DNA from 3 places in the Serpentinimonas maccroryi genome. Region 3 is predicted to be linked to each of the others. Evidence: predicted binding sites of a transcription regulator. Region 3 holds the regulator's gene; each other region holds the start of a gene.

Region 1 (9,392 bases), 130 kb from region 3:
TCGATGCCGGAGACGTCGCCGCCTTGCAAAATGCGGTCGATCAGCAACGCCGCCTTGTCGTCGCCCAATGCACGCTTGAGCACGGCACGCACGTAGTTGTCGGTGTCCGAGACCAGCAGGCTTTGCGAGGCCGCTTCGGCGGTGAACTTGTCGATCACCCCATCAACCTTGTCTTTGCTCACGGCGCGCATGCGCGCAATCGTCTCGCCCAAGCGCTGCACCTCTTTGGGCGAGAAATGCTTGAATACTTCGGCCGCTTCCTCTTCGCCGAGCGACATGAGGAAGATGGCCGCGTCCTGCAGTCCGTCGTCTGTGTCAGCCATTGCGCGCTACCTTTGGGCTTGTCAAGGTCTTGATTGTCGCCTCAGCTGGCCGTCGCTGTCGATTCTCCGGTCATCCAACCGCGCACGATGTTGGCCACGGCCATCGGGTTTTCGCGTGCCAGCCGACGTGCGTCTTCAAGCCTCAGCTGCTCCACAGTCGTTTCGTTGGATGCCGGCGCGGGCAGGCCTGGGCGCTGGGGTGTATCGTCCACCAAGGCGTTGAGCTGGCTGCCGGGTGGTGCGCCCTCTGCGCCGGCCTCTGGGGGCGGCGCCGCCATGAGCTTGAGCGAGGGCCGCACCATGCCCAAGAAGACGATCAGAGCCAGCAGCAGCAAGCCCAACGGCCAAACCAGGGAGCGGATCAGGTCTTGCAGCCAAGGCTGCTGCCACAGCGGCAGCTCGACCGTTTCGACCACGGTGCGGTTGAAGGCGGCGTTCATCACGTTCACGGTGTCGCCGCGCGGTTCGCTAAAGCCGATGGCTTCGCGCACCAGCGCGTTGATCTGCGCCATCAGCTCGGGCGACAAGGCGGTGGTGGTGGGTTCTCCGCGCCGATCGGTGCCCTCAGCGTGGTTGAGCACCACGGCGGCGCTCAGGCGCCGGATGTTGCCGGTGGCCCCCCGGGTGACGGCCACGGTGCGGTCGACCTCGAAGTTGGTCACTTGCTCGCGCCGGCGGTTGGCTTCGGCGCTGCCGCCGGGCACGTTTTGCCCGGGCACCACACCCAAGGGGCCGGCGTCGGGGGCGTTGATCGGAGCCGCTGCGGCCCCCGGGGGCAAGTTGGCCACGGCGCCCGGCACGCCAGCCGGCGTTTGTTCGGTTTGGCTGCCGCTTTCGAGCAACTGGGCGCTGCGCACCGCGGCTTCGTTGGGGGCTTGGTTGGGGCGGAACTGCTCGCTGGTCTGGTCGGTGACCGAAAAATCGACGTCGGCCGTGACTTGGGCGCGCACGTTTTGGCGCCCGACCAAGGGCTCGAGCAGATCCAGGATGCGCTGGGCGTACATCTGCTCGACCATGCGCCGGTATTCAAGCTGGCGCGAGTCGATGCCGCTTTGGGCGCCGTCGGCGCTTTGCGACAACAGGTTGCCCTGCTGGTCCACCACGCTCACCGCCGCCGGGCGCATTTCGGGCACGCTGCTGGCCACTAGGTGCACGATGCCGGCGACTTGGGCGCGGTCGAGCACGCGGCCGCCGTGCAGGGTGAGCAACACGCTGGCCGAGGGCTTTTGCTGTTCCCTAAAAAAACCGGTCTGATTCGGCAGGGCCAGGTGCACGCGCGCCTCGGCCACGGCGTTGAGCGACGAGATGGAGCGCACCAGCTCGCCCTCGAGCCCGCGCTGAAAATTGAGCCGCTCCTGGAACTGCGTCATGCCCAGCCGGGCGGTGTCCATCAGTTCAAAGCCGACCACGCTGCCGCGCGGCAGGCCCTGCGCCGCCAGCTGCAAGCGCACATCGTGCACCCGGTCAGCGGGTACCAAAATGGCGGTGCCGCCTTCGGAGTGCTGGTAGGGTACGCCCAGTTGCGACAACTGTTCGATCACCGCGCCGCCGTCTTGAGGCGAGAGGTTGGCGTAAAGCACCCGAAACTCGGGTCGGCCGGCCATCAGGGCGGCCGCCACCAGCAGCGCCAGCAAGGCGGCCGCGCCCAGCCCGAGCATGAGCTTGCGGCCGCTGTCGAGGCGCGCAAAGCCCTGCACCAAGCGGTTGGGTGGGCCCGCAGTTTGGAGGGGTGGGGCGTCAACGGTGGCGACGGCGGTGTTCATGCGGGTGGGTGCGGGAGGACGGTTTTGGGGGCTGAGGGCATTGTGTGTGGCCCGGCCCCGAATCTAAAGCGGAAAAAGCCCTGCGAACGGGCGCTTTATCGGCCTCAAGTCGGGGTGTGAGCGGCCGTAGCATTGCCACTCATCGCATTGAGCCACCCGCCCTGCAAGGATCTAGCCATGGAATTGCGCCTCACCCCTCCCACGACCGTCGGCGCAGGCGCCCCGCGCCCCGCACGCCTGCCCGGCTTGGACTCGGGCGCCGGTGGATCGGCTGGGGCGGTGCCCGAAGCCGGCGGCTTTGGACAAGCCTTCAAGACCGCATTGCAAAACGTCAGCGCCGCCCAAGAGCGCGCGAGCCAGCTGCAGACCGAATTCCAGCTCGGCAACCCCAACGTGAGCTTGGAGCAAACCATGCTTGCGATGCAAAAATCACAGATCGGCTTTCAGGCCGCCTTGCATGTGCGCAACCGCATGATGCAGGCGTACACCGATGTGATGAACATGCAGGTATGAGGGCGTTTGTATGTTTCTAGATGGTGCGGCTGCAGCCCGATAAGGGAGCGTCAATGCAGCAGAGTGGACCGAGTCGGCCCCAGGTTGGCCCACAAATCATCGACGCAGGGCTCAACCAGTTCCCGAATCTGGGCATCATGGCGCAGCAGCGTGAGCATGATGCGTTGTTTGCGGGCGCGCTCTGTGGGCGTCAAATCTCCCTCTTGGCCGAGTTCGCGCAGGCGTTCGATCAGCACGGCGCAGGCGCTTTCGAGCCGCATCACGGCGTCCCAGTCGTGCGCCTGCGCGGCGTCGAGCATCGCTTGGCTGGTTCTTTCGATCGCTTGGTAGTGCTCGAGCAGGTCAGTAGGCATGGTGGACATGGTGGGCAGGTGGGTCGAAGGGCCAGATGAGATCTGTACAAATTCTCAAGTCGTGCTATCTATATCGTAGTGTTCTGCGCCAACTTGAGCGCTTACTGGGTGGAATGTGCCGCTCAGTTCTGGGCTTTGGTGGCTGCGCTGGCAGGGTGCACCGGCTCCAGCGGCTGCGGCACCATGGGTTGCCAACGCACCGGATTGGTCGGTGCATCCTGCCCCAAGGCTTTGCCATTGACCCGCAGACCGTTGGCTGACAGACGCGCGGCGGTGGTGGGGCCGACTCCACGCACCCGGTTGGAGAAATCGCTCCAGTTGGCGAATGGGCGCTGTTGCCGCGCCGCCACGATGCGCTCAAGCATCACCGGACCGATGCCTTTGATCGCATCCAAGTCGGAGGCGGAGGCGCGGTTGGCCTCTACGGCGTTGGCACCGGCCGAGGCCAGCAACAGCAAAACGCCGATCATCAACGCTGCCGCCACCAGGCTCCACCTCGATTGCCGCTGCACACGCCACTGCAATGGCCTCTGCAGCCCCCTGCGATTTACTGCTTTGCCTACGTAGACCATGGCTGCCTCTCCTGTGGTGCATACCCCGACACTGCACAATTCGAAGATCTTAACTGCAGCGGGCGCCTTGGGGCTGATTGGGGCGCCTGGTGCCTGCAGCGCCGACGCCCCCACCAACCGACGATGTTTGACCCCACCCAAGTGCCTGTGCTGGGCACCGATGCGCATCTGCCCGCCGTGGCGCCCGCCGAGTGCCAGCCGCTGGCGCTGCGGCGCCGTTTGGCGGCGCCGCCGCCGTGGCAGCCCGAGCTGTGGCATGAACCCCGCTTCATCGAGCGTGCGCCCAGCCGCGCTGCGGTGCTGATGGCGGTGCGCACCGGGCCGCAACCCACGCTGCTGCTCACCGAGCGCAGCCCCGAGTTGCCCGACCACCCCGGCCAGATCGCCTTTCCCGGCGGCAAGATCGACGCCAGCGACGCCAACGCCCAAGCCGCCGCTTTGCGCGAAGCGCAAGAGGAAATCGGGCTGCCACATCAGGTGGTGGAGGTGCTGGGCCAGCTGCCCGACTACACCACTGGCAGCGGCTTCATCGTCACGCCGGTGCTGGCCTTGGTGCCTGCCAGCCAGCGCCTACAACCCGACCCGCGCGAGGTGGCGGCGGTGTTCGAGGTGCCGCTGGTCTATCTGATGAACCCGGCGCACCACCGCCGCCACGAACTGCTCTGGCAAGGCCGCCGCCGGCAGTGGTTTTCTATGCCGTGGCACGACGGCACGCGCGAGTGCTACATCTGGGGCGCCACGGCGGCCATGCTGCGCAACCTGTACCGACTTTTGAGTGCTTGAGCCTAGGGCGCACCGCATCAAGCTGCCGGGCATGGCTGGCCCAAAGCTGGCCCAAAGCATCCGCGCTGGTTATGATGCCGACCCATGACCTTGTTTGCCCTCATTTTTGCATTGGTGCTCGAACAGGCGCGCCCCTTGCACGACGACAACCCGGCGCATGCTGCGTTGCGCGCGTGGGCGGCTGCGGCCCGGCGCTGGCTTGATGCCGGGCAATGGCACCACGGCTGGCTGGCGTGGGCGCTGGCGGTGCTGGGGCCGGTGGTGCTGGCGGTGTTGATCTACGGGCTGCTCAACTGGGTGCACGGCCTGCTCGGTTTTGCGTGGGCGGTGTTGGTGCTCTACCTGACCTTGGGCTTCAGGCAGTTCAGCCACCACTTCACCACCATCCGGGTGGCGCTGGAGTCGGGCGACGAGGCCGCGGCGCGGGCCGAGCTGGCGCGCTGGCAGGGGGTGGAGGTGGCCGAGCTGCCGCCGCAAGAGCTGCTGCGGCACGTGATCGAGCACTCGGTGCTGGCCGCGCACCGCCATGTGTTTGGCGTCATGGTGGCGTTCGTGGCCTTTGCCGCCATCGGGCTGGGGCCGGCGGGGGCGGTGTTGTACCGCATGGCCTTGCACTTGGCGCGCCACTGGCCGGTGCGCACCACGGTGCAGGCCGAAGACGCCTCGGCCGCGGCGGCGCGGCGCGGCTGGCACGTGGTGGATTACTTGCCGGTGCGTGCCACGGCGCTGGCTTTTGCGGTGGTGGGCAATTTTGAAGAAGCGATCGCCAACTGGCGCCAAGACGGCGCCCTGAACAAGGGCAACGATGGCTTGCTGCTGGCTGCCAGCGCCGGAGCCATGAACGTGCGCCTAGGCAGCGGCCCCCCGCTGGGCGAGCCCCTGTACACGCCCGAGCTGGGCTGGAGCGAGTCGGACGCACGCGTGCCCCAGCTGGCGCACCTGGCCAGCATGGTGGGGCTGGTGTGGCGCGGCGTGCTGCTGTGGCTGCTGCTGCTGGCGCTGGCGCTGTTTGCCCGCGCTTGGTAGAGAGGTATGAGAGCTAAGGGCTGGGCTGGGCGCGTTTAGGGGGTCTAGGCCTTGGCCCCTGCGTGTGCAAACCCGTGCGCACCACCGCCGGCGTCAATAGCGCGGCGCCGCGCTGAGCTCGCGGTGCAAATCCACATAAAGCCGGTAGCGCTGCTCGTGCACCGCCTGGCCCACGGCGGCGCGCACCGCGCAACCGGGCTCGTGCAGGTGGGTGCAGTTGTAAAAGCGGCACTGCCCGCAGTGCGCGGCCAAATCGGGCATCAGCTGCGCCAGTTGCTGCGGCTCGAGGTGGCGCAGGCCAAACTCCTGGAAGCCGGGGGAGTCGATCAGCGCCGAACGCCGTTGCCCATCGAGCCAATACCAGCTGCTGCTGGTGGTGGTGTGGCGGCCCGAATTGAGCGCCCGCGACACCGCCCCCGTGGCCGCCATGGCGCTGGGGATGAGCCGGTTGATGAGCGTGCTTTTGCCGGTGCCCGAGGGGCCCAGCACCAAGGTCGTGCGGCCTTCTAGACGCTGGCGCAGGGCATCTAGCGTGCTGGGGTCGCTGCCCTCGTGCAGGCACAGGGGCAGCACGTCTTGCCCAAAGGCGCGGTAGGGTGCCAAGCGCTGCCAGGCGCTGTCGAAGGCCGGGCCCAGGTCTAGTTTGTTGAGCACCACCAACGCGTCGATATGGGCCGCAGCAGCCGCCACCAGCGCCCGGTTGAGCTGGCTTTCGGAAAACACCGGGTCGGCGGCCAGCAGCACCAGCACCAAGTCGAGGTTGGCGGCAAAGGATTTGGTGCGCAGTTCGTCTTGCCGATACAGCACGTTGCGCCGCGGCAGCGTGCGGCTGATCGAGCCGCCGTCGCCGCTGGGCTGCCAGCAGACCCGGTCGCCCACCAGCGGCGCGTCTTTGCGGCCAGGCAGGTGGCACAACAGGCGCCGGCCGTCGTCGGTCTCGATCCAGCAGTGGCGGCCGTGGGTGCCTACCACCAAGCCTTGCAGCTCGTCGCCCAGCGCCGCGCCGCCGGAAGCGCCGCTCGGTGGGAGCCTCATGCGCCCAAGCGCGCCAAGCGCTCGCTCGCCGGCGGGTGCGAGTAGTAAAAGCGCACGTAGAGCGGGTCGGGGGTGAGGGTGCTGGCGTTGTCTTGGTACAGCTTAAGCAGGGCGCTGGCGAGGTCGCGTGGGTCGGCGTGCGCCGCCGCAAAGGCGTCGGCCTCGAACTCTTGCCGGCGCGACAGCGCGCTCATCCAAGGCGAGGCAAAAAAACCGACCAGCGGCGTCACCAGCAAAAACAGGATCAGCGCCAGCGCCCCGTTGGGCTGCATCAGGTTGGGCGTCACGCCCAAGCCGGTGTAGAACCAGACTTGCTGCGCCAGCCAGCCCAGCAAGGCCAAGGCGCCCAAGCTCAGCACGGCCATGAGCACAATGCGCTTGAGGATGTGGCGGCGCTTGTAGTGCCCGAGCTCGTGCGCCAGCACGGCGTCGATCTCGCCGGGCGCGAGTTGCTGCAACAGGGTGTCAAAAAACACCACCCGCTTGGCGGGCCCAAAGCCGGTGAAGTAGGCGTTGGCGTGGGCGCTGCGCTTGCTGCCGTCCATCACGAACAAGCCTTGGGCCTTAAAGCCGCAGCGCGCCAACAGGGTTTCGATGCGGGCTTTGAGGGCCGGGTCTTGCAGCGGCTCGAAGCGGTTGAAGAGCGGGGCAATCAGGCTCGGGTACAGCACCAGCAGCAGCAGATTGAAGGCCATCCACAGCGCCCACGCCCACAGCCACCACAGCGGGCCGGCGGCCTGCATCAGCCACAACAACAAGGCCACCACCGGCAGGCCGATCGCCGCCCCAACCAGGGCTCCTTTGAGGCCGTCGCTGAGCCACAGACGCGGCGTCATGCGGTTGAAGCCGTGTTTTTGCTCGAGCACGAAGGTGCGGTACCACGACAGGGGCAGCTCCAGCAGCGCACCCAAGGCGGTGAAGGCCGCCAGCAGCGCCACCTGCTGCAGCAAGCCCGGCCCCAACCACGCCAGCAAGGCCAAGTTGAGGGCATTGAGCCCCCCCAGCAGCGTCCAGCCGATCAGCAGCGCGGCCCCGAAGCTGCCCTCGAGCAACCCGAGGCGGGTTTTGGCGATGGTGTAGTCGGCCGCTTTCTGGTGCGCCGCCAGCCCGATGCGCTCGGCAAAGGCGGCGGGCACGCTGGCGCGGTGTTGCGCCACGTGGCGCATCTGGCGCCCAGCCAGCCAGAGCCGGGTGAGCAAGCCGGCGGTGAGCAGCAGGCAAAACACGGCCGTCCACAGCAGGGGGGCATAAGCAGCTAGAAAATCCATAGGGTGCAAGTATAGGAGCCGGCGCAAAAGGCTGCAGGAGTTGGCTGCAGGGAAGGCGCAGGGATGCGATTGAATCGGCGAGAATGCGGGCCATGCAAACCCCCGACGAACCCAAGGCCGCAACGGCCGAACTGCACCACAGCGACCAAAACCTGGTCTGGATCGACTGCGAGATGAGCGGGCTCGACCCGGAAAAAGAGCGCCTGCTGGAGATCGCCGTGGTGGTGACCGGGCCGCAGCTGAGCCCGCGCATCGACGGCCCGGTGCTGGTGCTGCAGCAAAGCGAGGCGCTGCTGGCGGCAATGGACAACTGGAACAAAGGCACGCACGGCAAGAGCGGCCTGCTCGACAAGGTGCGCGCCAGCCGCCTGAGCGAGGCCGAGGCCGAAGCCGAGCTGCTGGCCTTCCTGCGCCGCTATGTGCCCAAGGGCGGCTCGCCCATGTGTGGCAACAGCGTCGGCCAAGACCGGCGCTTTTTGCTCAAGTACCTGCCCAAGCTCGAGGACTACTTCCACTACCGCAACCTCGACGTGAGCACGCTCAAAGAGCTTGCCAAACGCTGGCGCCCCGAGGTCTATGCGGCCTTCAAAAAACAACAGCGCCACACCGCGCTGGCCGATGTGCACGAGTCGATCGACGAGCTGGAGCACTACCGCCAGCACCTGCTGCGCTAAATAATTCTTGCACGCCGCGCGAAAATACGCGATAATCAAAGGCTGCGCTGCAAAAGCAGCGTAAACCTTGCATCTGCCTCACGCTTTTTGGGGGTGGTTTCATGGGGAAGTGGTTGGGCCTTGCTTGATTTGCATGCGCCCGATCGGGCAGTCAGCAGTGGCTGCCCGCAGCCCGGCTTTCGAGCGGCGGCTGCCTGGCCCCATCCAACCCCAGCCCGGTCGCACTGCCCCAAATAGGGCAGAGTCCTCCGGGCCGATTTGTTTGTGGTCGATGTGTTTTTTCACCACGAACGAATCGGGCGCACCCGCGCAGCCTGTCACGGCTGGGCGGCCTTCCGTTTTTGTTCCTTTGCGCCCACAGTGCGCATGGACGAACGACATGACAGACATCACCTGCAACCCTGCGGCCATCGACGCCGCGACCCCGTTGGCCACTCCTTTGGCCACCCCCACCACGCCTTCGGCTTTTGCCGCGCTGGGCCTGGCACAGCCGCTGCTCAAAGCCGTGGCCGACCTGGGTTTCACCCAGCCCACGCTGGTGCAACAAGCCGTGATCCCCAAAGCCATGCAGGCCGAAGGCAGCGCGCGCCCGGGCGGCCACGCCTTCACCGACCTGATGGTCTCGAGCCAGACCGGCAGCGGCAAAACCGCCGCCTTCCTGCTGCCGGTGCTGCACACCCTGCTGGTGCAGATGGAGCAACAAGAGGCCGCCGAGCGCGCCGAATGGGAGCGCCTGCAGGCCGAGGCCGCTGCGGCCGGCCAGCCCGCGCCCAAGCGCGCCAAGCGCCAAAACCCGCTGCTGGCGCGCCACTTCAAGCCCACCATTCCGGGTGCGCTGGTGCTGTGCCCGACGCGCGAGCTGGCGCAGCAGGTGGCCAACGACGCCATCGACCTAGTGCAGCACTGCCGCGGCCTGCGCATTGCCAACGTGGTCGGCGGCATGCCCTACCAGATGCAGATCGCCAAGCTGCAAAACGCCAACCTCGTGGTGGCCACGCCGGGCCGCCTGCTCGATTTGCAGCGCAGCGGCCAGCTGGTGCTCGATCAGGTGCAGTTTTTGGTGGTCGATGAGGCCGACCGCA
Region 2 (9,392 bases), 900 kb from region 3:
TTCTTCTTGGATTTGCGGCCGCCCCATGACCCATTCGGCCAAGCGGGCGTATTTGGACAGGCCAATGACGTTGGTGTGCTCGTTGGGCAAGACCCCGATCCAGATTTGGCCGATCACTGGGCACAGGTGATGGCTGCAGGCGCTGCGCACGGTGATTGGGCCCACGATCATGAGCTCGTTGAGGTGCTCGGCGTTGGGGAATTCGGTGATCGCCGGGGCGTGCACGTAGCGCCCGGCAAACACCTCTTTGAGGTACATCTTGGCCACGCGGCGCGCGGTTTGGTCGGTGTTGTGGTCGTGCGCGGTGTCGATCACCATGCTGTCGAGCACGGCCTGCATTTTGCCGGTCACTTCATCGAGCAGGGCCTCGAGTTCGCCAGGCCGCACAAAGTCGGCGATGTTGTCGTTGGCGTGAAAGCGCTTGCGCGCCGCCTGCAAGCGCTGGCGAATCACAACCGACATCGGTTGACCCGCTTCGCTCTCGGCCGCAGGGGTGGGGGTGGGGGCTTGCATCAGCATGGGCCGCATCCTATCAGCTTCAAACCTAGTAGCGGTAGCCACCCAAATAAAGCAAGGCGCGCATAAGGCCAAACGCCACCCGGTCCAGCAGCCGCTGCTGCCACGGGCGGTTGGCCAGTCGCACCGCATCGACGCGCTCGCCCGCGTGCGCCATCAGATCGGCCAAGCGCTCGCGCAGCAAGCTGGCAAAGGCCGCGTCGCGCGTGACCACATTGGCCTCGCGCGTGAGCAGCAGGCTGACCGGGTCGAGGTTGGTCGAGCCCACCGTGGCCCAGCGCTGGTCCACCACCGCCACCTTGGCGTGCAAGGAACTGGGCGCGTACTCAAAAATCTCGATCCCGGCCGCCAGCAACTGGTGATAGACCGGGCGCGCCGCGTGGTATTGCAAAAAACGCTCGTACTTGCCGTGCAGCAGCAGCCGCACCCGCACCCCGCGCTGGGCTGCGCGCACCAGCGCCCGGCGCAGCCGCCGCCCGGGAATGAAGTAGGCGTTGGCGATCACGATCTCGGTGCGCGCCTGCTCGATCGCGGCCAGATAGGCGCGTTCGATGTCGTGCCGGTTGCGCACGTTGTCGCGCAGCAAAAACGCCGCCGCGGCCCCCTGCACCGTCTGCTCCAGCTGCGGTTGCTCGGGATGCACCGGGTGCTCCCACCACGGCCAAGGCTCGGGTTGGGGCAAGCCCGAGCGCAGCGCCTGCCAGGCGGCCCGAAACGCACGCTGGCGCGCCGCGCTCAGCGCCTGCAGCCGCCACCAGAGCTGCTCCATCGCCTCTTGCATATCGTCCAGCAACGGCCCGCTGACCTGCAGCGCGTAGTCGAGCCTGGGGGCGCTCAGGCGCCCGAGCAGCACGTCGTCGCGGTCGTCGATCAGGTTGATGCCACCGCAAAAACCCAGCACACCATCGACAATGCACAGCTTGCGGTGCAGGCGGCGCCAGTTGCGCGGCAGCAGCAACCCAATGGGCCCCAAGGGTCGATAAACCCGCCACTGCACCCCGGCCGCTTCGAGCCGGGCGCGCCACTCGGCCGGTGGCTTGGGCGTGCCAAAGGCGTCGGTCACCAGCCGCACCGTGACCCCGCGCTGCGCCGCGCGCTCGAGCGCCTGCGCCACCTGCAGCGCATCGTGCGCAAACTCAAAGATATAGGTTTCCACGTGCACCAGGTGCTGCGCACGGTCGATGGCCTGCGCCATGGCCGCAAACAGCGCTGCACCGCCTTCGAGCAGGCGCAGCCGGTGACCGGCGCGCAAGGGGTGCTTCATGGCCAGCCCAGTTCGGCAATCAGCGGCAGGTGGTCCGACATGCTGCGCCAGGCCTTGCCGTGCGGCACCTGCGCGTGCAGCAGGCGCAGGCCGCGCACATACACCCGGTCCAGGTACAGCAGCGGCAGCCGGGCCGGGAAGGTGGGCAGGCGGATGTCCTCGAAGGTGTGCAGGCCCAACAGCGCCATGGGCTTGTGCAGGCGCTGGTCCCAGTCGTTGAAGTCGCCCGCCACCACCAGCGCCTCGTGGTCTGGCACGTGCTGCTGCACAAAGCGCCCCAGCGCCTGCACCTGGCGCGCGCGGCTGGCCGGGATCAGGCTCAGGTGCACCACCACCACATGCACCGGGCGCTGCTGCACCTGCAGCGTGACGTGCAGCATGCCGCGGCGCTCGAAGCGCAGGTCGGTCACGTCGTGGTGGCCGTGGCCCAGCACCGGCCAGCGGCTTAACAGCGCGTTGCCGTGCTCGCCGTGGCGCGTGATCACGTTGCTGCGGTAAACGGCCTCGTAGCCCTCGGGCGCCAAAAAGTTGGCTTGGTCGCCCGCGGGCCAATGGGCAAAGGCGCGCTGCATCTTGCGGTTGACGCCGCGCACCTCTTGCAGGCAGACCAGATCGGCGTCGAACTGCTCGACCGCGTGCACCAGGTTGTGGATTTCGAGCCGGCGCGCCGGGCCTAGGCCTTGTACGCCCTTGTGGATGTTGTAGGTGGCAACGCGCAGCGAATTCATGCCCCAATCATGCCAGCAAAGCGCGCCTGTGCAGAGGGGTGACTGGCCATCGGCCAAGCCAGGCTAGGCGTCCGCGCCCCACTCCACATCTTGATAAACCTCATCGACGCCGAGTTCGGCCTCGAGGCAGTCCACCGCCAGCGTCTGGCCTGCTGCGTAGTGCGCGGGCAGCCAGCCTTGGGTGCGCCTGTAAACCGCGGCTTGCGGCGTGCCGCCGGGGTCAGGGCCACCGCCAGGGCATTTACGATCAGGTTATGCCGGTCGGTGGCGCCCACCATGGCATAGACTTGGCCGTCGATGTGCTCGTGGCGCCACTCGCTCTGGCGCTCGCCCGCCAGGTAATCTTCGGGGCTGATGTGCGGCTTGCGGGCGGGCAGAGGGGGCATGGCACGGGGCTCCTGGGGCGGTGGCGGGGTCGAGCGGATGCGGGTCGAGCGGTGGCAGATTCAAATTCTGGCTACAAGCTGCGCAGGGCGCAAGAATATTTGCAATTGCGCACTCAAGTTTACGCGCTCACACCCGAAAACCTACATAACGGACTTGCACAAGGGTTCGTCGTCAAGCCAGCATGGGGTTGGTTTTGACCCTCCGGCCCAGCCGGGGTGATTCGTAACTGCTTCCTAGGAGCTGCATCATGGCCATGACCATCAACACCAACGTCAATTCGCTCACTGCCCAGCGCAACACGATCGCCACCCAGAACTCGCTCGCCACCTCAATGCAGCGGCTCTCATCGGGCTTGCGCGTCAACAGCGCCCGCGACGACGCCGCTGGTTTGGCCATCGCCGACCGCATGAACACCCAAGTGCGCGGAATGAACGTGGCCATCCGCAACGCCAACGACGGCATCTCGTTGGCGCAAACCGCCGAAGGCGGCTTGGCGGTGATTGGCGACATGCTGCAACGCATGCGCGAACTCTCGGTGCAGGCCATCAACTCCACCAACACCTCCGGCGCTGCGGGCGATTTGGCCGCCCTGAACCAAGAGTTCACCCAGTTGCGCGACGAGGTCAACCGCACCATCAGCGCGGTGCAGTTCAACGGCACCAACCTGTTTACCACCACCACCGATTTCGCCTTCCAAGTGGGCGCCAACTCGGGCCAGACCATCACCATCGCTGGCGCGGCTCTCAACATCAATGCCGCCGCCGGAGGCATGTCGGGGGTGACGCAAGGCGCTGGCGGCGCTTCGGCCCTGAACACCACGACGAACGCGGCCAATTCCGCCGTGCTTGTGGCGCTCGACACGGCGCTATCTACCCTCAACGCCACCCGCGCCACCTTGGGTGCGGTGCAGAGCCGGTTCGAGAACACAGTCAACTTCTTGCGCTCGTCGGTTGAAAACCAGGCAGCTGCCCGCGGACGCATCATGGACGCCGACTTTGCCTCTGAAACCGCAAACCTGAGCCGCGCCCAAATCCTGCAACAAGCTGGCACCGCCATGATCGCCCAAGCCAACCAGTTGCCGCAAGGTGTGCTGGCCCTGCTGCGCTAAAGCAGCGCGGGGCGCGCACGGGAAGCGCCCCTGCAAGGCCAAGGTCTGCACGTCACCTCGTGCGCACCTTGGCTTTGTGGCTTTGGGTCGGCTTGGCACGTGCCAACGGCGGCGGTTTTTCTGGCTTGGTTTTTTCGGCGCTCCCTGCTATAAACGGTGGGCTGCGGTTTGTCACCACCGCGCCCACTCGCCTTAGGAGTTCATCATGGCCCTCTCATCGCCCGGCATTGGCAGCGGCCTCGATGTCAACGCCATCGTCAACCAGTTGGTGGCGCTCGAGCGCCGCCCCATCCAGCAGTTGCAAGCCCAAGCCAGCGGCTTGCAAACGCGCATTTCGGCCTATGCCCGCGTGCGCGCCGACCTCGCTGGCCTGCAAGACGCCGCCAGCCGCCTGCTCGACCCCGGCCTGTGGGGCACACGCAGCTTTAATACCTCCAACAACAACACCGTGAGCGGCAGCGCCACCGCCACGGCCCTGACAGGCAGCTTTGCCGTGCAGGTGGCGCGCTTGGCGCAAACCCAGGGCACAGTCACCGGTGCACGCGCCGTCGATACCCCGGTAGGGGTGGCGGGTACGCTCGAGATTCGCACCGGCACCTGGAGCGGCAACAGCTTTGCCGGCGGCGCGCCAGTGGCGGTAGCAGTGCAGGCCGGCGACACCCTGAGCACCCTGGCCAGCCGCATCAACAACACAGCCAATGCCGGTGTGAGCGCGCTGGTGGTGCGCAGCGGCGGCCAAGAGCAGCTCTTGTTGCGCGGCAGCAACACGGGTGCGGCGGCTGGTTTTGAGGTGCGCGCACGCGACGCCGGCGGCGCCGCCGTGACCGACGGCACGAGCGCGTTGGGCAGCTTCAACCACTTTCACAGCGGCACCGCCCTGGTGGGCATGAGCCGCACCCAAGATGCGCTCGACGCCCAGTTCAGCATCGACGGCATCGCGCTCAACTCACCCACCAACACCGTGCGCGACCCGGTGCCCGGCGTCACGCTCAACCTGCAGGCCACCACCACCGCCAGCCTGCCCGGCAGCGCAGCCACGGCGGTGCAGGTGAGCGTGCAAGCCAACCACACCGTGGTGCGCGAAGCGATCGAGACCTTTCGCACCGCCTTCAACCGCATCAGCGCCACCTTGGCCGAACTCACCCGGGTAGACCCGGGCGGGCGCAACAACGGCGCGCTGCAAGGCGACGCCACCGCCATCGGACTGCAAAACATGCTGCGCCAGATGGTGGGCAGCCCGGGCGGGCCCACGGGTGCGGCCCTGGGCCGCTTGAGCGACATGGGGCTGCAACTGCAGCGCGACGGCAGCCTGAGCAGCAACGCCACGCGGCTCGACGCCGCGCTGCAAAACCCAGCCGCCTTGCGCAGCCTGCTGGCTGACACCGCCGGCACCGACAACGCCGGCGGCGTGGCACGGCGCTTGCGCGACTTTGCCATGGCCGCCAACGGCATCCAGGGTGCCGTGAGCGGGCGCAACACCGCCTTGCAAGCCAGCGCCGAGCGCAAGCAAGACCGCATCGAACAGATGGAAGAGCGCCTGGTGCGCACCCGCGCCAACCTGCTGGCGCAATACAGCCGGCTCGACAACTCGCTGGGCGCCATCAACGGCTTGGGCAGCTTCGTGTCCCAGCAGCTGGCGCAGTGGAACCGCAACACCGGCTGACACGCTGCGCCCACCGCGCCCGTGTGTTTGCAGCAGCCCACAGGGCGCGCTTTAAGCCCGGCGGCGCTTAAACGCCCGTTAAGCCCAGCCATTGCCCCGTTTATCGGGGTTTTGTTTTTTTGCACCGGATGAACAATTCGACCATCACCCGGTGAGCCTGCACAGCGCCCTAGAAAGCAGCTCCTGCCGAGTGGATTGATAACTCCCGTCGATCCTTTTCTTGGAGAGCTTTTATGGCCATGACCATCAACACCAACGTCAATTCGCTCACAGCCCAGCGAAACGCGATCACCACCCAAAACTCGCTCGCCGTCTCCATGCAGCGGCTTTCGTCGGGCCTGCGCGTCAACAGCGCCCGCGACGACGCCGCTGGTTTGGCCATCGCCGACCGCATGAACACCCAAGTGCGCGGCATGAACGTGGCCATCCGCAACGCCAACGACGGCATCTCGCTGGCGCAAGTGGCCGAAGGCGGCTTGTCCGTGATGGGCGACATGCTGCAGCGCATGCGTGAGCTCGCGGTGCAGGCCATCAACTCCACCAACACCTCCGGCGCTGCGGGCGATTTGGGTGCCCTAAACCAAGAGTTCAGCCAGTTGCGCGACGAGGTCAACCGCACCATGAGCGCGGTGCAGTTCAACGGCACCAGCCTCTTTATCACCACCGCAGATTTCGCCTTCCAAGTGGGCGCCAATTCGGGCCAGACCATCACCATCTCTGGCGCGGCCCTCAACATCAACAATGCAACCGGTGGCATGTCGGGCGTGACGCAAGGCGCTGGCGCGGCCTCGGCCCTGAACATCACGACGAACGCGGCCAATTCTGCCGTGCTCGTGGCGCTTGACACGGCACTGTCTACCATCAACGCCACCCGCGCCACCCTGGGCGCGGTGCAGAGCCGGTTCGAGAACACCATCAACTACTTGCGCACCGCCGTCGAGAACCAATCGGCCGCCCGCGGCCGCATCATGGACGCCGACTTTGCCGCCGAGACCTCCAACCTGAGCCGCGCGCAAATATTGCAGCAAGCCGGCACTGCTATGATTGCCCAAGCCAACCAGCTGCCCCAAGGCGTGTTGCGGCTGCTGCAGGGCTAAATATCCGCAGGCACCCCCCAAAATTAAGCCAGCTGCTGCCCAAGCCCGTGAGACTACCTAGCCTGTGCAAGCACGGCAGCTGAAGTTTAGGCCCACAATCAGTGGAGACTGCTTTTGGATATAAAACGCCTGCTGCCCGCTGCGCCCCTGCCGTGCTCCAGCCAGTATCTACACGCCAGCCAGCCCTACTACATCGTAACCATTGCTTACGATCACCGCTCGGCTGGTGCGCGGCTGCTGCACGAGCTCTGCAGCCTACTGAACCAACTCGGTTTCGAGGCGCACTTGCAAAGCCCGAGCTTATCGGGCCAGCATTGGACTTCGCAGCTCACCGAGCCGATCAAGCTCGCGCACTACCGCGCCGGCAAAAAACCCATCGTCATCTACCCCGAAGTCACCAAAGGCACGCCCTTGCAACTGGGCCTGCCGGTGCGCTACGTACTCAACTATCCGGGCTATTTTGGCGGCGACTCGAGCTACAGCAACGACGAAATCGTCTATGCCTATCACCGCGTCTTCTACCCAAACCCAGACGCCCCCCTGTTGCGCCTGCCTACCCTCGATGTCAGCAGCACCCAGCACGGCGCCCTGGAGCCATCGCAGCGCACCCAAATCGCTTACTACCACCGCCGCTACAGCGCTGTCGGCGGCAAGGTGCGCGATTTTGGCCCAGACGCGATCGAAATCACTTACAGCACCCCAGCCACCCATGCCGAAACCTTGGGGCTGCTCAAAAAAGCCCGGCTGCTCTACACCTACGAAATGTCGGCCTTGGTTTCCGAGGCCTTGCTCTGCGGCTGCGCCGTGGTGCTGCTGCCCAACCCCTTGACCCTGAACCTGGCCGAAAAAAAGATCTTGTTCGAAATCGACGATTTGCAAGGGGTGTCGTGGGGCGACGATCCACATGACATCGAGCGCGCCCTGGCCACGGTGCATTTGGGGCGCGCGCAGGTACTTGGCCTCTTTGAGGGCTGGCTTGAGCAACTGCAAGCCTTTATCGAGCGCACCCAAGCGGCCGCCAGCGCCCTGCCCTTCGAGCGCGCTTGGCCCCAAGCCACCATCGACCGCCTCCCTGGCGCCTACACCCAAGCCGCCGACTTGGCCGCACGCGCCGACCGGCTGCATTGGCAGGCCGTGCACAAGCAATACGCCCAGTGGCGCCAGCGCAGCACGCTGCGCGAGATCGACGCCGCGATTTACGCCGAACACTTGGCCGCCGGCCGGGTGCAACCGCTGAACGTGCTCATCGACCAGCGCGACGCCAGCACCGACGCGCTGGCCGACACGCTCGACAGCCTGGGCCAGTGCCTAGGCCAGCCCGCGGCGTTGCACATCGTGGCGCACGAACCGGCCCCGGCGGCCTTGGCCGAAGCCCCCGGCGTGGTTTGGCACCAGCTACCCTCCACAGGGCCTCTGGCTGGTGGATCTTTGGCAGCCCTCGATCTGCCCAGCGCTTGGACGCTGCTGCTGCGCAGCGGCACGCAGTTGAGCCCCCAAGCCCTGATGGAATGGGGCTTGGCGCCGGCGCAATTCCCCCAAGCCCGGCTCATCTACGCCGACGAAGACCAAGCCCACGCCGACGAGCAGCAGCGCTACCCGTTTTTCAAGCCCGACCCCAACGTCGAGCTGCTGCGCTGCATCAACTACCTCGGCCCAGCCGTGGCAGTGCACACCCACACCTGGCAGCAGCTGGGCGCGCCGTTGCCCGGCGCCGAGCTGTACGCGGCGGCGCTGGCGCTGCTGCAGCAGCACGGCCGCGAGATGCTCGGCCACATCAGCACCGTGCTGGCGCACGCCGCGCCGGGTGCCGCTTCGGCAGCCGAAGAAGCGCGCGAGTTCGACGCCGCCCAGGCCCTGCTCGTGCCCGCCGTGGCCACGCGCCTGCAGCCCCTGCCGCGCCTAGGCACTTGGCTGCCCGAGCACGCGCTGCAGGGCCAGCCGCTGGTGTCGCTGGTGGTGCCCAGCGGCTTGAAAACCGGCTATCTGCGCTGCCTGCTGCAAGCCACGGCCAAGCTAAACGACTTGCCGCTGCACGAGGTGATCGTGGTCTGCCAACAGGCGCAGGCCGACGAAGTGGCGCGCGCTTGCGCGGGCGCCGTGAGCGTGCCCCTGCACTGCGTCACCCTGCCAGACGGCGAGTACCAGCACGCCGCCGCGCTCAACGCCGGCGTGGCGCGCGCCAGCGGCGAGTTTGTGCTGGTCTGCGACGACGACACCGAAGCGCTGCACGCCGGCTGGCTGGCGCGGCTGGTGGCCATAGCGCAGCAAAGCGAGGTCGGCCTGGTGGCGCCGCGCCTGCTCTCAAGCAAAGAGCGCGACCCCAAAGTGGTGGGCGGGCCGGTCTTTCTGGGAATCCAAGGGCTGGCGGCGAGCTACTGTGGCGAGCAGCAGTGGCTAGCCGAAGCCGGCGTCTATTCGCGCCTGCAATTAACCCAAGACTGCAGCGCGGTGGCCGGCCACTGCTTTGTGCTGCGCAAAGCGCATTGGGAGCGCGTGGGTGGTCTGCGCGCCGAACGCTACCCGCTCTACTTGCCAGTGCTCGACTTGTGCCTGCGTTTGGGAGCGCTCGGGCTGCGCCACGTCTGGACGCCCTTGAGCAACTGCGTGCACCACGGTGGCAAAACGCTCG
Region 3 (9,392 bases):
AAGGCCACTTTTGGCGACAGCGCCGTGATTTTGTCGAGCCGCTCCGTTGATCAGGGCTTTGAAGTGGTGGCCACCAGCGAGGAAGACTTGGGGCAGTTGCGCACGCAGGTCGCGGCTGCCCCCAAGCCGGCGCAGCGCCCCGAGGAACGCACGCAGCGCGCCAACCTGCAGCAGCGCGCCGAGAGCCAGTTGCCGCGCCAGCCGGCGGGCGGCAGCGTGGCCCAAGACACCGAAACCATGGCCATGAGCACCTTGTCGTTCCAAGACTACGTGCGCGAGCGCATGCTGCGCAAGCGCCGCGAAGCCATGCAAAGTCCCCAGCGTTCGGAGCCCATGCCCAGCGAGCCCACTCACGCCCAGGGCGCGGCGCCTCCACGCCTCGCAGCGCCCGAGCGCGATGGCTTTCGGGTCCAGCCAGACGAGCACGACTTCCGCTTGCGCTTCACCCAGTCCGCGCCTGAAGCAACCAAGCCCAAAGCTCGGCCTGCGCAGTCCAGTCCGGCGCCCGAAGCGCCCAAAATTCCCAAGGCTGAAGCCACGCCCAATGCCGCTGCGCGCCTGACCGAGCAAATCGACAAGCTGCAAACGCTGATGGAAGAGCGCCTGAGCACCTTGGCTTGGCTCGGTCAGGCCAAGCAAAACCCGATCGAGGCCGGTCTGCTGCTCAAACTCATCCGCTGCGGTTACTCGCCCACGGTGGCGCGCGCCGTGATGGAGCGCCTGCCCGAGCGCTACGCTCCTGCCGAGGCCTTTCGCTGGACGCAAGAGGTGTTGGCGCGCAACCTGCGCACCCACCGCGAAGCGGGCCAGCTGTGCGACGAGGGCGGGGTGTTTGCGCTGGTGGGAGCCACCGGAGTGGGCAAAACCACCACCGCCGCCAAGTTGGCGGCGCAGTGCGTGCAGACCTATGGGCCCAGCAGCGTCGGCCTGATCACGCTCGACAGCTACCGCGTGGCCGGCTACGAGCAGCTGCGCTCCTATGCCCGCATGCTGGGCGTGGTGGCGCACCTGGCGCACGACCGCGCGGCGCTGCAAGACTTGCTCGAGCTGCTGGCCAACAAGCGCATGGTGATCATCGACACCGCCGGGCTTGGGCAAAAAGACCCACGCATCGCCGAGATGATGGAGCTGCTGGACTCACCCAGCATCAAAAAACTGCTGGTGCTCAACGCCGGCGCCCACGGCGACACGCTCGACGAGGTGGTGCACGCCTACGTGGGCAGCGGCCTACACGGCGTGATTTTGTCCAAACTCGATGAAGCCGCGAAGCTCGGGCCGGCGCTCGACACCTTGATCCGGCACCAGCTGGTGCTGCGCGGCCTGAGCACGGGTCAGCGCGTGCCAGAGGACTGGCAGCGCCCTGATGCCCCGACGCTGGTGCGTTTATCAATGGCCACCAGCAGCAAATCGTCTTTTGACCCCAAAGAGGCCGAGCTGCCCTTCTACTTTACCGAATCGGGCCAGGTGCGGGTGCCTTTGGATGGCCGCCATGTTTGAATCCGGCTTCGACCAAGCCACAGGGCTCGCGGCCCTGCACTTGCAGCCCCCCAAGCGCTTGTTGCCGGTGGTGCACAACCCCGACCCGGCGCTGGCGCAGGCGGCACTGCTGCGGCTCGAAGACGGTTTGATGGATTTGGGTTTAAGCGTGCTGCCGCTCGATGGCATGCCCGAGACCGGTGGCGCGCTTTCCAAGTCGAGCGTTTGGCTGGAGCAGTCGGAGCAGGCGCTGCCCGAATCTGGGGTGTTGCTCTGGCAGGCCCCGCTGGAGGCGTGGGCGGTGCGGTTGGCCGATACCCAGGCGCGCCCGCTGGTGCTGCTCAATGCGGCCCCGGCGAGCTTGGTGAGCGCCTACAACGCCATCAAGGTGTTGTGGCAGGTGGCGGCCCTGCAGGCGCTGGTGCTGTGGCTGCCCGATGCCGACCTAGCCGCGAGCCAGTCTGCGAATTGGGATCGAGGCATAGAGCCAGATCCGGTTCGAACACTGCGTCAGCAGGCTTTGCGTCACCTGGGTCTGAGGCCAGCGGTGTGGCCACTCGGGTATGATCGTCAGCGGGGTGTCTTGGACCCAGCGGCTGGCGAATCCTGCATGCAACGGGTTCTGGAAACGGCGTTGGTGCTGCAAGATAGCGTGAGACAACCCCATGTACATTCCTTTTCACACCAGTTTTTCGCGCTTTCAGCCGACCAGACCCGCTCAGTTTCTGATGTACACCGCCAAAGGCACGCTTGACCGCGATGCCCAACTCAGACGCCATAGCCCTTTGGTGCTCCGTTTGGCGCATCATTTGATGGCGCGACTGCCCGCCAGCGTCGATATCGATGACCTGATCCAGGTTGGGATGATCGGTCTCAACGAAGCCCTGACGCGCTACGACCCGGCGCAAGGGGTGCAATTCGAGACCTTTGCCAGTCAGCGCATCCGTGGCGCCATGCTCGACGAGTTGCGCGACGGCGACTGGCTCTCACGCAGCTCGCGCAAGCAACAAAAAGACATCGAGGCGGCGGTGCAACGGCTGGAACAGCGCCTGCAGCGGGCACCGCGTGAATCCGAGATCGCGCTCGAGCTCGGGCTGTCGCTGCCCGAATACCAGGAGATGCTGGGCCGGGTGCGCGGCTCGCAGCTGGTCTATCTCGAGGACTTGACCGGCGGGACGGAAGACGAGCCGTTTCTTGACCGCTTTTTGCCCGCCGACGAAGGTGCCAACCCACAGGCTCAGTTGAGCGTGCAGCGCATGCGTGCGGCCTTGGTCGAGGGCATCAACAAACTGCCCGAGCGCGAGCAGCACGTGATGAGCATGTATTACGAACATGACATGAACCTCAAAGAGATCGCTGCCGTATTGGGTGTGACCGAGTCGCGCGTGAGCCAGTTGCACAGCCAGTCGATCGCCCGGCTGCGGGCCCGGCTTCGTGCCCACTAAAGCACGCGGGCCCAAACAGCTTCGGCGTTTCAGGTTTTGAAGTAGCCCGATGCTGCCCCGTTGCTCGAGGCAAACGGGCTGGCGCGCCCAGCCAGGCGGCTATAGGCTTTGACGGCGTCGGCTGGGAAAAGCACATCAAGCGCACGCTGCGCTTGTGCCGACAGGCGGGTGTTGGTCTGGCTGATTTGCTGGATATCGGCGCCTAGGCGCTGCAATTGCAATGCAACCTCAGCAGGTACGGCCGCGCCCTGCGTGGCGGTTTTCTGCAGCAGCGGCAGGTGGTGGGCCATAGACCGGTTCAGTTCTGCGACGGCAGCAACCAAGGCATCCGCGTTTTCGCCATCTATAGATTCCAGCGCCAAGCGCTGCACCGCAGCAACAGCCCCGCGCAAGGCCGTCAAGGTCTCAAGTGCCGCGCGCCAACCGGGGTCGCCAGCAGGGGTGGGCGGGGGCTTGCGCACCAAACCCGGGTTGCTCATCGCATGGGGGCAGAGCCGGTTTCAGAGCGGGGTGCAGAGGCCGCCACGCCGAGCATTTCACGCGCCTGAACCAGCACCTGATCGGCGATGGCTTCGGCGTTGACCGAAAACGAACCGTTTTGGATTGCGCTGCGCATGGCCTGCACCTTTTCGGCGTTGAAAACGTCGGCGCCGGAGCGCGCCACGTTATTGGTCATGGTCTGGGTCACGGCCGAAAGCCGCACCTCGACACTGGCCGCGGTTGCGGACCCGGTGCTGCCAACCGCCTGAGCGGGCACGGCTGCCCGATCCAACATTCGCGTGGACGGACTAACTGCAGCAGGCTTGTCGGTGAGGTGATTGACGTTCATGACGCGCTCCAAACCCCCAGATAAGAGGGGCACTTGAGAGCCTTATCGGCCGAATGAAGCCCGACTTTAACCTTTTTTTGCGGTTCTGGCTATGGCGCTGGTGTCACAGGCGTACAGCGACTGTGTCGGCGTTGATGACCACCCCGTTGACGATTTGCCGATTCGGTAGCCGCACCCGCACCGCTTGGCCGAGCACCCCGTGGCTGAGCGCGGTACCACTGGCGCTTAGTGTAAAGCCCGCGCCATCGAGTTGCAATTTTACTTGGCTGCCCGAGGCAAACATTTGCGGTGCGCGCACCATGCCGTTGCGCAGCACTTGCCCAGGTTGCAGCGCGCTGACCGCCGCCAGGCCCAGCCATTGCTCGGAGCGGGTCAGCGGTGGCGAGGGGTGCGCGGCCCAGTCGATCTCGGTGAGCTCTAAGTCGGACTGGGTCAAGGTGGTACCGGCTCGCACTGGCTGGCGGATGACCCAAGCCGGGCCCCAGGCGCGCACCTCGATGGGCAAAAACACCGTCCAAGCCACCGGGCCTTGCACGCAGCGCAGCCCGATGCGGGTGCGGCCCCAGAGCCGCGTGTTGTTGGGCATAAAGGGTTCGACACGGGCGCATGGGGCCAATTGCAGACGGCTGTCGAAGCGCCCAACCACCACCTCGGGGCGCAAGGGCAAGTCGGAGCTGGCTTGGGCGATCAGCTGTTCGTTGATCCAGCGCTCGGTCTGTTGCGACCAGGCCTGGTGTGCCGGGCTGGGCTGGGTGGAGGCGGCGGCACCGCTCAAGCCCATTGCGAGCGCCAATACCCACCCCAGCAGCAGGGCGGCACGCCGCACGTGGCTGCGCTGCGGTCTTTGGCAGGAGCAGAGTGGGTTCGGGCGCATGGGGGCAGGTATGGGCATGAACTGTGTTGCAGCACTGTAGCCCGGTCGTGGGCGTGAGTTGAGCGGAAATAACCGGCTTACAGGCCGCTTATTCAGGGCTTAACCAGGGCTCAAGTTTTCCACAATCGCGGCATCGGGGCCGGATTCGCTGCAAGCGCCCCCCAACCGCAAGCCGCAGGAGCGCAAGATGTTTGAGCCACTGACCCGGCGTCTCGAGTTCTTCTCGGACGCGCTGCAGTTGCGGGCCCACCGCCAGCAGGTGTTGGCCAGCAACATCGCCAACGCCGACACGCCCGGCTTTGTGGCGCGCGACTTCGATTTTCGCCAAGCAATGGACAGCGTGCGCTCGCGCGGCCCCGAGCTGCGCGCCGGGGCCATGCCAGTGCTCACCGGCGGCAACGCCCAGCATCTGCGCACAGCATCGGCCCTGGCCGACGTACCCGACCGCAACCGCGTGCAGTACAGCGTCCAGACCCAGCCCAGCCTCGACGGCAACACCGTGGACCTAGACCAACAGCGCGCCAACTTCATCCACAACGCGGTGCAGTACGAGTCCACGCTGCGCTTCATCAACGGCCACGTGCGCACCATGCTCAGTGCCATCCAAGGCCAGTAAAGGAGCACCATCATGTCGATGTTCACCATTTTCAGCGTCTCGGGCAGCGCCATCAGCGCCCAAGCGCAGCGCCTCAACACCGTGGCCAGCAATTTGGCCAACGCCGACGCCGTGGCCGGTCCCGATGGCCAGGCCTTCCGCGCGCGTCAGGTGGTTTTTCAGACCGTGCCTATGGGCAACAACCCGGCTTCGCAAGGGGTGCGGGTGCAAGACGTGATCGAAAGCCAAGTGCCCAACCGGCGCGTGTTTAACCCGCAGCACCCCAACGCCGACGGCGAGGGCTACGTGACGCACTCCAACGTGAATCCGGTCGAAGAAATGGTCAACATGATCTCGGCCTCGCGCTCGTACCAGAACAACGTCGAAGTCATGAACACCGCCAAACACCTGCTGCTGCGCACGCTGCAGATGGGCCAATAAGCGCACACCGGAGCCTCGCCATGTTTATGTCTGCCCTGAGCCGCACCGAGATCGATGCCTACAACGCCAAAGGCGGCGCGCAAGGCCAGGCCACCGATCCGCAAGCGGCGCAAGACCGCTTCCTCAAGCTCTTTGTGGCCCAGTTGAGCAACCAAGACCCGCTCAATCCCATGGACAACGCGCAGATGACGAGCCAGATGGCGCAGATCAACACCGTCACCGGCATCCAGCAGCTCAACCAGACCGTCAAGTCGTTGGCCGAGCAGTTTGGCCAGACGCAGGCGGCACAAGCCGCGAGCTTGGTCGGGCGCCAAGTAGTGTCCCAAGGCAACGCGCTGAGTGTGCACAACGGCGTGGTGCAGGGCAGCTTCAGCCTGCCCCAAGCCAGCGACAGCGTGCGCGTCGATGTGCTCGGCCATGCGGGCGAGTTGCTGGGCAGCACCAGTCTGGGCCCGCGCGGTGCCGGCTTGCAGCACTTTGACTGGGTGCCCGAAGGTGTGGATGCGGCGCGCGTGGCCTCGATGCAGGTGCACGCCATGGCCAATGGCCAGGCGCTCACGGCCATGCCGCTGGCGCGCCAGCGTGTCGAATCGGTCGGCATCATCGAAGGCCAAGTGCACCTGCGCGCCGCCGACGGCAGTACCCTCAAGCAGCAAGACGTGCTGGCCTTTTTTTGAACCCAATTTCCAGCATTGATTGGAGCACGACATGAGTTTTCAAACCGGTTTGTCAGGCCTGAACGCGGCTGCACGCAACCTCCAGGTGATCGGGCACAACATCGCCAACGCCAACACCACCGGCATGAAAGCCAGCCGGGCCGAGTTCGCCGAGGTTTATGCCGCCGCTTTGGGCGCGACTGGCGGAGCCAGCGCCGGCATGGGGGTGCAAGTGGCCGCGATAGCGCAACTGTTTACGCAGGGCAACCTAAAAATAACCGGCAATCAGCTCGATCTGGCCATCAACGGGGCCGGGTTTTTCCAAGTCAATGCCCCCGATGGCAGCCCACTGTTTACCCGAAACGGTGAGTTCAAACTCGATAAAGACGGTTTTATCGTCACCAACACCGGCGCGCGCCTGCAAGGTTTTGACACCGACGCGTTGGGTCAGCGCACCAGTGCCGTGACCAGAGACCTGACGCTGCCTACCGGTCAGCCGATTCCGCCACGAGCCTCTGGCATCACTGCGGCCAACCCCTTGAGTCGAGGCATAGAGATCACGGCCAACCTCGACGCGGGTGCGGCGATTGAGTCGCCTCCGACGGCCCCCCTGACGGAGGCCCAAAAGCGCTTTGGTACCGCGCTCAATGCGTTTGATGAGCAAGGCAGCCCGGTTGCCGTGCAGCTTTATTTCGTCAAGACGGCTGCCAACACCTGGCAAATTGCAGCCAGCTTGGACAATGGCAACAGCTTGTTGGCAGGCGGCGGCGCCCTGACTTTTGGTGCCAATGGCCAGTTGGTTTCTTCAGCCATCTCGAACATCACGATTCCGGCTGCGGTCGCTCCCGCCACCGTACCGAGTTCAGCGCTGACCATTCCCCTCACTCTGGCAGACCCTGCCGGCACCCCCACCCTGACCCAGTTTGGCTCCCGTTTTGGCGTTTTTGCCCTGACCCAAGATGGTTATGCCGCCGGCGATCTGACATCGATCGATATCGCTGAAAACGGCGTGGTCATGGCGCGCTACTCCAACGGCATTTCGCGTGCCGAAGGCCAGGTCGCTTTGGCCAACTTTCGCAACTTGCAGGGCTTGCAGCCGATCAATGGCGGCTTCTGGGCGCAGACCTTTGCGTCGGGACCTCCCACATTGGGCGGTCCGCAAGAAGGTGGAGTGGGTTTGGTGCGCCAAAATGCGTTGGAGGAATCCAACGTCGAACTGACCCAAGAGCTGGTCAACATGATGGTCGCGCAGCGTTCGTACCAGGCCAACGCGCAGACCATCCGCACGCAGGACCAGGTGTTGCAGACCCTGGTCAATATGCGCTGATGCCACAAGCTGCGCACTAAACGCCAAGGAGCCCGAGCATGGACCGCATGATCTATCTAGCCCTGTCGGGGGCCAACGCGGCCATGCACCGCAAGCAGGTGCTCACGCACAACCTGGCCAACGTGAGCACCAACGGCTTTCGCGCCGAAATGTCCACCTTCCGCTCGGTGCCGCTGCGCGGCGAGGGGGCGAGCACGCGTGCCTTTGCGCTCGAAGCCACCGCTGGCCACCTCGACACCCCTGGGGCCATCAACCAGACCGGACGCAACCTCGATGTGGCCGCAGCCGGACGCGCCTTTTTTGCCGTGCAGGCGCTCGACGGCACCGAGGCCTACACCCGCGCCGGTGCCTTGCAGGTGTCGGCCCAAGGGCAGCTGGTGGGCGTCAATGGCTTGCCGATGCTCGACGACGGCGCGGCACCGATCGCGGTGCCGGCCAACGCCCAGGTGATGATCGCCAGCGACGGCACGGTGAGCGCGCGCGTGGGCGAGGAGCCGCCGCAGGCGCTCGGGCGCCTCAAGCTGGTCACGCCCGACGACGCAGCGCAGCGCCTGGTGCGTGGCAACGATGGCCTGTTTCGCAGCGCCGACGGCGGCCCGCTGCCGGCAGACGCCACCGCCACGCTGATCGACGGCGCCCTCGAGGGCTCGAACGTGAACCCGGTCGAGGCCATGGTGGGCATGATCAGCGTGGCGCGCCAGTTCGAACTGCAACTGCGCATGCTGCAAAACGCCGAGCGCAACGACCAAACCGCCGCCCGCCTGTTGAATCTGCAGGGCTAAACCCGGCCCTTTGCACCCTAGGAGCACACCATGATTAACTCACTGCAGATCGCCAGCACCGGCATGCGCGCGATGCAAACCCAGCTCGACGTGATTTCGCACAATCTGGCCAACGTCTCGACCACGGGTTTTAAGCGCAGCAGCGCCATGTTCGAAGACTTGATCTACCAAAATCTGCGTCAGGTCGGGGCCCCCAACTCCGAGCAGGCCGAGCTGCCCACCGGTTTGCAGCTCGGGCTGGGGGTGCGCACCGTGGCCACCGCGCGCACCTTCACCCAAGGCAGCTTGCAAAAAACCGAAAACCAGCTTGACGTGGCGATCAACGGCGACGGTTTTTTCCAGATCGAAATGCCCGACGGCAGCACCGCCTTCACGCGCGACGGCAGCTTCAAGATCACCGCCGAGGGCCGCTTGGTGAACAACAGCGGCATGCCAGTGATCGGCGCGGTGACCATTCCGCGCGATGCGCGCAGCGTCACCATCGGCGCAGACGGTCAGGTGACGGTGCTGGTGGGCACCAACCCGGCGCCACAGCCGGCGGGCACGATCACGCTCGCCACCTTCATCAACCCGGCGGGGCTGGAGCCGCGCGGTCAAAACCTATTCACCGAAACCGCGGCCTCAGGTGAGGCGGCTGTGGGTGCACCCGGCAGCGAAGGGCGCGGCCCGGTGCTGCAGGGCTTTTTGGAAAGTTCCAACGTGAATGTGGTGCAAGAGCTGGTGGCCATGATCCAGACCCAGCGCGCCTACGAACTCAACTCGCGCGCCGTCCAGACCTCGGACCAGATGCTGGCGCGGCTGGCGCAGATTTGAAGCGGGTTGAAGCGATTCCGCAACCGCGCCCTTAAACCCAGCCGACCTTCCGGATTACGCATCATGAATCCCTTACTGCCGCGCAGGCCCATGGCTGTGCATTTTGTACGACCCGTACGCAGCGGCCCACGTGGGTCGGTGCTGCTGGTGACCC

The links. Region 3 encodes FliA, which starts transcription of late flagellar genes. Its sites were predicted from a motif close to CTAAAGTTTNNNNNNNNNNNGCCGNTA; they were not measured.
Region 1: SMCB_RS01325 (flagellar protein FliT) is a predicted target of FliA. The motif match lies at 3,024-3,050, and genes of this name have one in related genera.
Region 2: SMCB_RS06160 (flagellin N-terminal helical domain-containing protein) is a predicted target of FliA. The motif match lies at 3,007-3,033, and genes of this name have one in related genera.

The regions. Positions count from the first base shown of each region.
Region 1 covers NZ_AP014569.1:295,081-304,472, forward strand. Annotated here, with positions in the region: gene fliG (flagellar motor switch protein FliG) at 1-323, opposite strand, end outside; gene fliF (flagellar basal-body MS-ring/collar protein FliF) at 365-2,086, opposite strand; gene fliE (flagellar hook-basal body complex protein FliE) at 2,264-2,599, shown strand; gene SMCB_RS01325 (flagellar protein FliT) at 2,650-2,961, opposite strand; gene SMCB_RS01330 (ComEA family DNA-binding protein) at 3,075-3,422, opposite strand; gene SMCB_RS01335 (CoA pyrophosphatase) at 3,648-4,307, shown strand; gene SMCB_RS01340 (CobD/CbiB family protein) at 4,392-5,333, shown strand; gene rsgA (ribosome small subunit-dependent GTPase A) at 5,427-6,368, opposite strand; gene SMCB_RS01350 (M48 family metallopeptidase) at 6,365-7,636, opposite strand; gene orn (oligoribonuclease) at 7,729-8,310, shown strand; gene SMCB_RS01360 (DEAD/DEAH box helicase) at 8,690-9,392, shown strand, end outside.
Region 2 covers NZ_AP014569.1:1,329,236-1,338,627, forward strand. Annotated here, with positions in the region: gene folE (GTP cyclohydrolase I) at 1-519, opposite strand, end outside; gene clsB (cardiolipin synthase ClsB) at 545-1,780, opposite strand; gene SMCB_RS06150 (endonuclease/exonuclease/phosphatase family protein) at 1,777-2,508, opposite strand; gene SMCB_RS06155 (Uma2 family endonuclease) at 2,505-2,894, opposite strand; gene SMCB_RS06160 (flagellin N-terminal helical domain-containing protein) at 3,143-4,003, shown strand; gene fliD (flagellar filament capping protein FliD) at 4,209-5,666, shown strand; gene SMCB_RS06170 (flagellin N-terminal helical domain-containing protein) at 5,900-6,763, shown strand; gene SMCB_RS06175 (glycosyltransferase) at 6,878-9,392, shown strand, end outside.
Region 3 covers NZ_AP014569.1:425,818-435,209, forward strand. Annotated here, with positions in the region: gene flhF (flagellar biosynthesis GTPase FlhF) at 1-1,497, shown strand, start outside; gene SMCB_RS01895 (hypothetical protein) at 1,490-2,230, shown strand; gene SMCB_RS01900 (RNA polymerase sigma factor FliA) at 2,205-2,921, shown strand; gene SMCB_RS01905 (hypothetical protein) at 2,951-3,400, opposite strand; gene flgM (flagellar biosynthesis anti-sigma factor FlgM) at 3,397-3,750, opposite strand; gene flgA (flagellar basal body P-ring formation chaperone FlgA) at 3,854-4,531, opposite strand; gene flgB (flagellar basal body rod protein FlgB) at 4,812-5,240, shown strand; gene flgC (flagellar basal body rod protein FlgC) at 5,253-5,660, shown strand; gene SMCB_RS01930 (flagellar hook assembly protein FlgD) at 5,681-6,337, shown strand; gene flgE (flagellar hook protein FlgE) at 6,369-7,643, shown strand; gene SMCB_RS01940 (flagellar basal body rod protein FlgF) at 7,682-8,425, shown strand; gene flgG (flagellar basal-body rod protein FlgG) at 8,456-9,238, shown strand; gene SMCB_RS01950 (flagellar basal body L-ring protein FlgH) at 9,329-9,392, shown strand, end outside.